DNA from 3 places in the Streptomyces sp. NPDC090088 genome. Region 2 is predicted to be linked to each of the others. Evidence: riboswitches for the same ligand, from Rfam matches in the RefSeq annotation. Region 2 holds a riboswitch; each other region holds the start of a gene.
What was found. A riboswitch is a leader RNA that binds a small molecule or an ion and turns the genes downstream of it on or off. The one in region 2 is predicted to bind cobalamin.

Region 1 (3,263 bases), on a different contig from region 2:
GATGGCGTGTGAGACGGCGGGGGTGGGGGTGTAGCCGTCGGCGCTGTCGACGAGGACGGTGACGCCGTTGGCGGCGAACACCTCCAGGGCGGTGACCTTGGCGGGCTCGGACAGGGCGTGGGTGTCGGCGCCCAGGAAGAGGGGGCCGTCGGTGCCCTGGCCGCTCCGGTACTCGCAGATGGCCTGGCTGGTGGCCGCGATGTGGTCCTCGTTGAACGCGGTCGTCAGGGACGATCCGCGGTGTCCCGAGGTGCCGAACGCGACCCGCTGGGCGGGGTCGGCCGGATCGGGGTGCAGCGCGTAGTAGGCCGTGACCAGCCTGGCCACGTCGACGAGGTCCTCCGGAGCCGCCGGCCGGCCCGCTCGCTCATGCGGCATGAGTCCACTTCCTCCGCAGTCGTTGATCGATCGCTCGACGCCCATCTTTCCCTGCCGACGGTGGCGGACGCGAGTGCGGCACCGGCTCGGCCGCGAAGACACGGCGGGTTCACGGCCGGTTCACAGCGGGCGCGGGATTCCCGGGCGCGGGTCCCGGACGTCTCGTGGTCACGCCGCTCGAAGACGACCGCCGAGGCGGTCGGCGAGCGCGTCCGGAGCGTGTCCGAGGCAGCCGCCGGGCGTGCGAGAGGGCCCCCGGTGGTGCCGAAGGGCCCTCGCGTGTCGTCGGGTCGGTCAGTGTGCCGCGGGGACCGTCCGGCGGGCGGACGGGGCCTTCGCCGGCTTCGGGTTGAGCACGCGCTCGGCCAACTCGCCGAAGAGCAGCCCGAATCCGACCCACAGCGTCACCTGGATGGCGAGCGCGGAGAGCCGGAACCGCCACAGCAGGGTGGCCGGGAAGTCCTTCGGCACCTCGTTGACGGCCGGCAGGAACTGGTAGGCCAGTGCGATGACGACGGCGAACCCGACCACCGCGAGCACGGACGCCCACCAGGTCCCCAGCCGGGGCTGGAGCCGCTTGCCGAGGATGGTCGCGGCGACCGCCAGCAGCACGCCGAGCAGCATCATCAGGAAGTACAGGGTGGTGCGCTTGCCGATGGTGTCCGGGTCGCCCACGGAGGGCGGGTTGGCCGGGTACTTGAGGAACGGCACCACGTACACGGCGAGCAGTGCGCTGCCGGACAGCAGCAGCGCGGTCGCCCGTGGCGAGAAGCGGCCGACGCGGCCGAGGGCGAAACAGAAGGCGAGGGCGGCGATGCCGCCGAAGGCGACCCCGTAGACCAGGACACCGGTGGCCAGGCCGGCGGTGGACTGCAGGGAGCGGGAGACGACCTCCATCTCGTGCTCGTGCGCGTGGGCGTCCTCGAAGCTGATCGCCTTGTCGACGTTCGGCTCACCGAGTACATAGGCGACGACGAGGGCGAGCACGCCGGCGGCCAGGCCGGCGAGCATGCCCCGCACCAGGAGGTTGCGAACCGTTGCGGAGTTCATGGGCGGTACGGCGTCCCTCGCGTCAGTGGCAGGGGAAGCCGAGGAGGTGGCGGGCGTCGTGCACCCACTCGTGGACGTCCGTGCCGCTGAACACGGAGGTGGCGCCCTGCTCGGCGCCGACGAAGTAGAGCAGGATCATCATCAGGATGCCGAAGAAGACCGCCCAGGGAGCTATCGCGGACAGCGGCAGCTTGGCGGGAACGGCAGGGGTGTTGGCTGTCGGCGGAGCGACGGTCTGCGCCATGGCAGGACCTCCTCTGGGAGTTCGCGTCCCATCTCGGTGGTGCGTTGGACGACGGCCACGGGTCTGACTCGCAAGCGCCCGGGGGCTCTTGCATACAGTGGCGCGACCGTGCCGGATTCCCACCGGCTTCCGTCTCGCCGTCGTCGATATCGGACAGACCGTACCGCGTGTCAGGGGCACGGCCAAGACCGCGTCACCAGGCGTGATCTTCATCTCCCGCCTGGTGGGCGGTCACCGGCGGGGTTCAGCCGGTCGGCGCGAGGCCCAGTTCGCGCGCGCCGAGCGGGGCGAAGAAGCGGTCGACGTCGGCGTCGGAGACCTCGGCGAGGGTGGCCGGTGACCAGTGCGGGTCGCGGTCCTTGTCGACGACCTGGGCGCGGATGCCCTCCACCAGGTCGTGGGTGGCGAGGGTCGCGCAGGAGACCCGGTACTCCTGGTCCAGGACCCGCTCCAGCGAACCGAGCCGCCGGGCCCGGCGGACGGCTTCGAGGGTGACCTTCAGGGCGGTCGGCGACCTGGTGAGCAGGGTCTGCGCCGTCTCCTTGGCCGCCGGGTCGCCGTGGGCGAGCAGCCGGTGGAGGATCTCCTCGACGGTGTCCGCGCCGCCGTAACAGGCGTCGATCCAGGCCCGTTGCCCGTCCAGTTCGCCTTCGGGCGCCTGCCGTACGTGCCGGGCGAGCGCCTCGGGCACGGGCAGGTCGGCGAGGTCGGCGACGAACGCCGGGAGCGCGCCGGACGGCAGGTGGTGGTCGGCGAGCCCGCACAGCAGGGCGTCGGCGGCGCCGATCGGTGCGCCGGTCAGGGCGAGATGGGTGCCCAGTTCGCCGGGGGCGCGGGCGAGCAGATGGGTGCCGCCGACATCGGGGACGAAGCCGATGCCGGTCTCCGGCATGGCGATCCGCGAGCGTTCGGTGGCGATCCGGACGCTGCCGTGAGCCGAGACACCGACACCGCCGCCCATCACGATGCCGTCCATGAGGGCGACGTACGGCTTCGGATAGCGGGCGATCCGGGCGTTGAGGTGGTACTCGTCGCGCCAGAAGGCGGCCGAGGCGGTGCCGTCCCCGTCGCGGGCGTCGTCGTGGACGGCGCGGATGTCACCGCCCGCGCACAGGCCGCGCTCCCCCGCGCCGCTGATGACGACGGTCTCCACGGCGGGGTCGTGCTCCCACGCCGTCAGGGCCTCGGCGATCCGCAGCACCATCGCGTGCGACAGGGCGTTGATGGCCCGGGGCCGATTGAGCGTCAGATGTGCGGCCCGACCGGCCGTGTGCAGCAGGACGTCGCTCATCCGGACGCCTCCGTGACGCGCATGATCTCGTCGGTTCCTTCCAGCAGCGGTGGACGCGGTGGTCAGGGACGATCTTCCCCCGACCGGTCCGTCCGCGGCGCGGCGGCTCGGCGCAGGGCGTCGCGGCAGGCCACCACGGCCGGGTGCCCGCCCCGGCCACGGCGTACGACGGTGAGGACACGGCGTCGCGCGGCGAGTTCCCGCAGCCCGACCGACTCCGGCGGCCCGCTCCGGACCGGACCGGGCAGGAAGGCGGCCGCGAGGCCCTCTTCCACCAGGCGGAGGTGGAGCAGCAGATCG
Region 2 (3,263 bases):
GGTGCCCCGCGAGACGGTCTCGCCGTTCCGGGTCAGCGTCATCCGGACGGCCCGCAGGTCGACGCGGTCCACCGGGACGGGCGTGCCGCCGAGGACGAACAGGCCACAGGAGGCGTTGTCGGCGACGGTGTCGACGATGGTGATGTCCCAGTCGGCGATCCGGCTGTCCACGATCTCCAGCGCGGGCAGCGCGAAGGCGGTGGCCCGCAGGAGGTCGGCGACGGTCGGGTCGCGGTGCGGCAGGTCCGCGCCCAGCACCAGGGCGACCTCGGCCTCGACCTTGGGCTGCAGCAGCCGTCCGGGGGCGACGGTCTCGCCCTCGCCGACCGCCATGTCCGCGAAGAGCGCCCCGAAGTCGGGCTGCCCGACCCCGAGCTGGCGCTGCACGGCGGGCGAGGTCAGCCCGATCTTGCGGCCCACCAGCCGGCGGCCGGCCGCCACCCCCCGCTCCACATGGAGCCGCTGCACCGCGTAGGCGGTCTCGATGTCGCCCTCGGGGAGCAGGGCGCGGACGGGGGCGCAGGGGGTACCGGTGCGGGTGGCTTCGTCGAGGACGTCGGCCACCTTGGTGACGAGGTCGGGGCTCATGCCGACAGGTATAGGCGGGCTCCGCGAGACCGGGCAAAATATGTTCCGTGACACGGAACAGCGCACAGGGGAGCATGCTCGACAAGGCCGTGGCCGTCCTGGACTGCTACCGGCCGGACGGCGGCGCGTTCCGTCTGACGGAACTGGTCGAACGGTCCGGGCTGCCCAAGACGACCGTGTTCCGGCTCTGCGCCGACCTGGTCCGGCTCGGTCTGCTGGAACGGGACGCGGAGACCTACCGGCTGGGCGGGGCCCTCTTCGAGCTGGGCTCGCTGGTGCCGCGCCGGCAGGATCTGCGGGAGGCCGCGCTGCCCTTCCTCCAGGACCTCTTCGAGGCCACGCACGAGACCGTGCACCTCGGGGTGCGCGAGGGCCACGAGGTGGTCTACGTGGAGCGGATCCACGGCCACGACGTGCTGCGGCTGCCGTCCCGGATCGGCGGCCGGCTGCCCCTGAGCTGCACGGGGGTCGGCAAGGCGCTGCTGGCGTTCTCGGGCTCCGAGCTGGTGGAGGAGGTGCTGGCCGCGCCGCTCCCCCGGCTCACCCCGCACTCGATCACCGACCCGGGGCGGCTGCGCACCGCCGTCGAGCAGGCCCAGGTCGCGGGTCTGGCCTACGAGGAGGAAGAGGCCGCGCCGGGCGTCAGCTGCATCGCGGCGCCGGTCTTCGACGGTCCCACGGCGGTCGCGGCGCTCTCGGTCGCCGTGCCGTGCGGCCGGTTCCGCCCGGCGCAGCTGGCCCCGGCGGTGCGGACGGCGGCGCTGGGGCTGTCGCGGGCGCTGCGGACAGTTCCCCGCACCCCCGACCGGTCGCGCTAGGCTGGCGCCGCAGCTGGTTCGTCCCGTCCGCCAGACGGGACGTCGCAAGAGGGAACCCGGTGGGAATCCGGGACTGCCCCGCAGCGGTGAGTGGGAACGAACGCCGTCATACGCACTGGATCCACCGGGTCCGGGAAGCGACGGCCAGTAGGTGTCCTCCGGTCAGGAGGGCGTGCCCGCGAGTCCGAAGACCTGCCACCTGCCCGTGCGCGAACCACTCGTGCGCGGACATCCCGGTGACCTCGAGGGCGGGTCGGCGCACACATCGGACGGACGGTCGCGTACCGGCATTGCCGCGTACGACCGCTGCCGTCCGGTTCGTCACCCCTTCGCGCTCTCGTCCCGTCGTCCGGGATCTCAGGGATTCATCTCGCGAAGGAGATCTCCGTGACCAGCAAGTCCACAGCCGCGGTGGCCCGGGCCACCGTGTACGGCTACCCCCGTCAGGGGCCGAACCGGGAGCTGAAGAAGGCGATCGAGGGCTACTGGAAGGGCCGGGTCGACGCCGACGCCCTGCGGGCCACCGCCGCCGGACTCCGCCGGAGCACCTGGCGGCAGCTCTCCGGGGCCGGCGTCCACGAGGTGCCGACCGGCGACTTCTCGTTCTACGACCACGTCCTCGACACCACCGTCATGGTCGGCGCGATCCCGCAGCGGCACCGGGCGGCCGTCGAGGCCGACGCCCTGGACGGCTACTTCGCCATGGCCCGCGGCACCCAGGACGTCGCGCCGCTGGAGATGACGAAGTGGTTCGACACCAACTACCACTACCTGGTCCCGGAGTTGGGTCCGGACACGGTGTTCGCGGCCGACTCGGCCAAGCAGGTCGGCGAGTTGCGGGAGGCCCTGGCCCTCAGCCTCGCCGCCCGGCCGGTCCTGGTCGGGCCGGTCACCTATCTGCTGCTCGCCAAGCCGGCGCCCGGCGTGCCCGCCGGTTTCGACCCGCTCACCCTCCTCGACCGGCTGGTCCCGGTGTACGCCGAGGTGCTCGCCGACCTGCGGGCGGCCGGCGCCGAGTGGGTGCAGCTGGACGAACCCGCCCTGGTCCAGGACCGCACCCCGGCCGAGCTGGACGCCGTCGCCCGCGCCTACTGCGAACTGGGCGCCCGCGCCGACCGGCCCCGGCTGCTGGTCGCCTCCTACTTCGACCGGCTCGGCGAGGCCCTGCCGGTGCTGGCCAAGGCCCCGGTCGAGGGGCTGGCGCTGGACTTCACCGGGGCGGCGGCCGCCAACCTGGACGCCCTCGCCGCCGTCGGCGGGCTGCCCGGCAAGCGGCTGGTCGCCGGGGTCGTCAACGGACGGAACATCTGGGTCGACGACCTGTCCGCGTCCCTCGCCGTCCTCGGCACCCTGCTGGGCCTGGCGGACCGGGTCGACGTCGCCGCCTCCTGCTCGCTCCTCCATGTGCCGCTGGACGCGGCGGCCGAGCGGGACATCGAGCCGCAGATCCTGCGCTGGCTGGCCTTCGCCCGGCAGAAGACCGCCGAGGTCGTCACCCTGGCCCGGGGCCTCGCCCGGGGCACCGACACGATCGCGGCCGAACTGGCCGCCAACCGCGCCGACCTGGCCTCCCGCGCGGCTTCGCCGATCACCCACGACCCCGCCGTCCGGGCCCGCGCGGCGGCCGTCACCGCCTTCGACGCCCGCCGCTCCTACCCGTATCCCCAGCGCGCCGCCGCCCAACGCGCCCGTCTCCGGCTGCCGTTGCTGCCCACGACCACCATCGGCTCGTTCCCGCAGACCGACGAACTGCGCACCGCGCGGGCGGACCTGCGGGCCGGGCGGATCGGCACGGCCGGGTACGAGGACCGGGTGCGGGCCGAGGTCCAGGAGGTGATCGCCTTCCAGGAGAAGGCC
Region 3 (3,263 bases), on a different contig from region 2:
GCGTTCGTGAAGGACGGGCTGATCTACCTCGTCATCGCGGTGGCGATCATCTACATCCCGATCAAACTGGGCGGCTTCGACGACATCTTCGCCAAGGCGGGCCAGGCGTTCGCCCAGACCAACCCCGCGACCGGCAAACCGCGCGGCGCGCTGGCACCGGCGGAGGCGGGCCAGTGGACGTACGCCACGCTGGCGTTGGGCTCCGCGCTCGCCCTGTTCATGTACCCGCACTCGATCACCGCGACGCTCTCCTCCCGGAGCCGTGACGTGATCCGCCGCAACACCACGATCCTGCCGCTGTACTCGCTGATGCTCGGCCTGCTCGCCCTGCTGGGCTTCATGGCCATCGCGGCCGGAGTCAAGGTCACCAACGGCCAGTTGGCGATCCCCCAGCTGTTCGAGAACATGTTCCCGGACTGGTTCGCGGGCGTGGCGTTCGCGGCGATCGGCATCGGCGCCCTGGTCCCCGCGGCCATCATGTCCATCGCGGCCGCGAACCTCTTCACCCGCAACATCTACCGGGACTTCATCAAGCCGGACGCCACGCCGAAGCAGGAGGCCCAGGTCTCCAAGATCGTCTCCCTGCTGGTGAAGGTCGGCGCGCTGGTCTTCGTCCTCACCATGGACAAGACGGTCGCCATCAACTTCCAGCTCCTGGGCGGCATCTGGATCCTACAGACCTTCCCGGCCCTGGTCGGCGGCCTGTTCACCCGCTGGTTCCACCGCTGGGCCCTGCTCGCGGGCTGGGCGGTCGGCATGGTCTACGGCACGGCCGCGGCCTACGGCGTCGCCTCCCCCACCCAGAAGCACTTCGGCGGCAGCGCCAAGGAGATCCCCGGCATCGGCGAGATCGGCTACATCGGCCTCACGGCGTTCGTGATGAACGTGGTCGTCACCGTGGTCCTCACCTTCGCCCTCAAGGCCCTCAAGGCCCCCGAGGGCATCGACGAGACCAAGCCGACGGACTACACGGCGGACGCGGGCGACCCCGGCGTCCAAGCCGAACTCCCCCCGGCCGTCGCGGGAAGCGCCCACTAGAACGCGCCCCCCAGGGGCGCGGGGCTGCATCGATTTGCGGCTCCGCCGCGTGGGCGCGAGCAACCACGACGAACCCGCAGCGGGCCACCGAGAGCACCCCCCTCGGCGGCCCGCTGCTCGTATCTCACCGTACAGATCACCTGACGCTCCGACACCTCCACGACACAACATCTGGGGGTGACACGACAACCCGGCACTAGATGTATGCTCATGCTCGCTGCCGCCACAGGGGAATCCGGTGCGAATCCGGAACTGTCCCGCAACGGTGTACTTGTGCGTATCTGCGCACGAGAGTCAGTCCGAGGACCTGTCGACAGCACGCCCGGCCAATCCGGCCCGGGTGTTCTGACGTCCGGGCCTCGTGGAGTGGGCCAGGGTCTCTCGACGCGCCCCCGCGCGCTCGCGCTGCCCGCTGCCCTCCGCCAGGCCCCGTGCCGAGCGAGGGAGAGCCCCACGTGACCATCGCGCCAGCCGAACCGGCTTCAGCGACCACGACCGTGCCGGAGACCGACGGTCCCGGAACGGCCCTGCTGCGGATCCTGACCGAGCTGACCGCCGACCTCCCCTACGCCGACCCCGGCCGGGTCGCCGCCGCCGCGCTGCGCGGCCGGTCCGCGCGGGCCGACGAGTCGGAGTTGCGCGAGCTGGCCACCGAGGCCGCCGCCGGTCTGATCTCGGAGGACCCCGCCTACTCGCGGCTGGCCGCCCGCCTGCTCACGATCTCCGTCCGCGCCGAGGCCGCCTCGCAGGGCGTGACGTCCTTCACGGAGTCGGTCGCCGTCGGCCACCGCGAGGGCCTCATCGCCGACCGCACCGCCGAGTTCGCCCGGGTCCACGCGGCCCGCCTCGACGCCCTGGTCGACCCGGCCGCCGACGACCGCTTCGGCTACTTCGGCCTGCGCACGCTGCACAGCCGCTACCTGCTCCGCCACCCGATCACCCGGCGCGTGATCGAGACCCCCCAGCACTTCATGCTCCGGGTCGCCGCAGGCCTCGCCGATGGGGGTACCCCCTCTGGGGGAGACACCGCACGCGCACTGGACGAAGTCGCCGCGCTCTACCGGCTGATGAGCCGCCTCGACTACCTCCCCTCCTCCCCCACCCTCTTCAACTCCGGCACCCGGCACCCCCAGATGTCGTCCTGCTACCTCCTCGACTCCCCGAAGGACGAGCTGGACTCCCTCTACGACCGCTACCACCAGGTCGCCCGCCTCTCCAAGCACGCCGGCGGCATCGGGCTGTCGTACAGCAGGATCCGTTCGCGCGGTTCGCTGATCCGCGGGACCAACGGGCACTCCAACGGCATCGTGCCGTTCCTGAAGACGCTGGACGCCTCGGTCGCCGCCGTGAACCAGGGCGGCCGGCGCAAGGGCGCGGCGGCGGTCTACCTGGAGACCTGGCACTCCGACATCGAGGAGTTCCTGGAGCTGCGCGACAACACGGGTGAGGACGCCCGCCGTACGCACAACCTGAACCTCGCGCACTGGATCCCGGACGAGTTCATGCGCCGGGTCAACGCCGACGAGCCGTGGTCGCTGTTCTCCCCCTCCGACGTGCCGGAGCTGGTGGACCTGTGGGGCGCGGAGTTCGACGCGGCCTACCGCAAGGCCGAGGCCGACGGGCTGGCCCGCAAGACCATCCCGGCCCGCGACCTGTACGGCCGGATGATGCGGACCCTCGCGCAGACCGGCAACGGCTGGATGACCTTCAAGGACGCGGCCAACCGCACCGCGAACCAGACGGCCGTCCCCGGCCACGTCGTCCACTCCTCCAACCTCTGCACGGAGATCCTGGAGGTCACGGACGACGGCGAGACGGCGGTCTGCAACCTCGGCTCGGTCAACCTCGGCGCGTTCGTCGACACGGCGAGCGGTGACATCGACTGGGAGCGGCTGGACGAGACGGTCCGTACCGCGGTCACCTTCCTGGACCGGGTCGTCGACATCAACTTCTACCCGACCGAGCAGGCGGGCCGTTCGAACGCCAAGTGGCGTCCCGTCGGGCTCGGCGCGATGGGCCTCCAGGACGTCTTCTTCAAGCTGCGGCTGCCCTTCGACTCCCCCGAGGCCAAGGCGCTCTCCACCCGGATCGCCGAGCGGATCATGCTCGCCGCGTACGAGGCCTCCGCCGACCTCGCCGAGCGCTGCGGCCCGCTGCCGGCCTGGGAGAAGACCCGTACCGCGCGGGGTGTGCTGCACCCCGACCACTACGGTGTCGAGTTCACC

Region 1: it holds a riboswitch for cobalamin, as region 2 does, so the genes downstream of both, ACIPSJ_RS20455 (CbtB-domain containing protein) here and metE (5-methyltetrahydropteroyltriglutamate--homocysteine S-methyltransferase) in region 2, are expected to answer to the same signal.
Region 3: it holds a riboswitch for cobalamin, as region 2 does, so the genes downstream of both, ACIPSJ_RS13195 (ribonucleoside-diphosphate reductase subunit alpha) here and metE (5-methyltetrahydropteroyltriglutamate--homocysteine S-methyltransferase) in region 2, are expected to answer to the same signal.

The regions. Positions count from the first base shown of each region.
Region 1 covers NZ_JBIVDZ010000004.1:34,563-37,825, forward strand. Annotated here, with positions in the region: gene pgm (phosphoglucomutase (alpha-D-glucose-1,6-bisphosphate-dependent)) at 1-378, opposite strand, end outside; gene ACIPSJ_RS20450 (CbtA family protein) at 673-1,428, opposite strand; gene ACIPSJ_RS20455 (CbtB-domain containing protein) at 1,451-1,672, opposite strand; cobalamin riboswitch at 1,709-1,849, opposite strand; gene ACIPSJ_RS20460 (enoyl-CoA hydratase/isomerase family protein) at 1,917-2,963, opposite strand; partial or broken gene ACIPSJ_RS20465 (LysR family transcriptional regulator) at 3,026-3,263, opposite strand, start outside.
Region 2 covers NZ_JBIVDZ010000008.1:628,606-631,868, forward strand. Annotated here, with positions in the region: gene mhpD (2-keto-4-pentenoate hydratase) at 1-588, opposite strand, end outside; gene ACIPSJ_RS36690 (IclR family transcriptional regulator) at 663-1,406, shown strand; cobalamin riboswitch at 1,404-1,621, shown strand; gene metE (5-methyltetrahydropteroyltriglutamate--homocysteine S-methyltransferase) at 1,794-3,263, shown strand, end outside.
Region 3 covers NZ_JBIVDZ010000002.1:988,706-991,968, reverse strand. Annotated here, with positions in the region: gene mctP (monocarboxylate uptake permease MctP) at 1-1,038, shown strand, start outside; cobalamin riboswitch at 1,220-1,368, shown strand; gene ACIPSJ_RS13195 (ribonucleoside-diphosphate reductase subunit alpha) at 1,494-3,263, shown strand, end outside.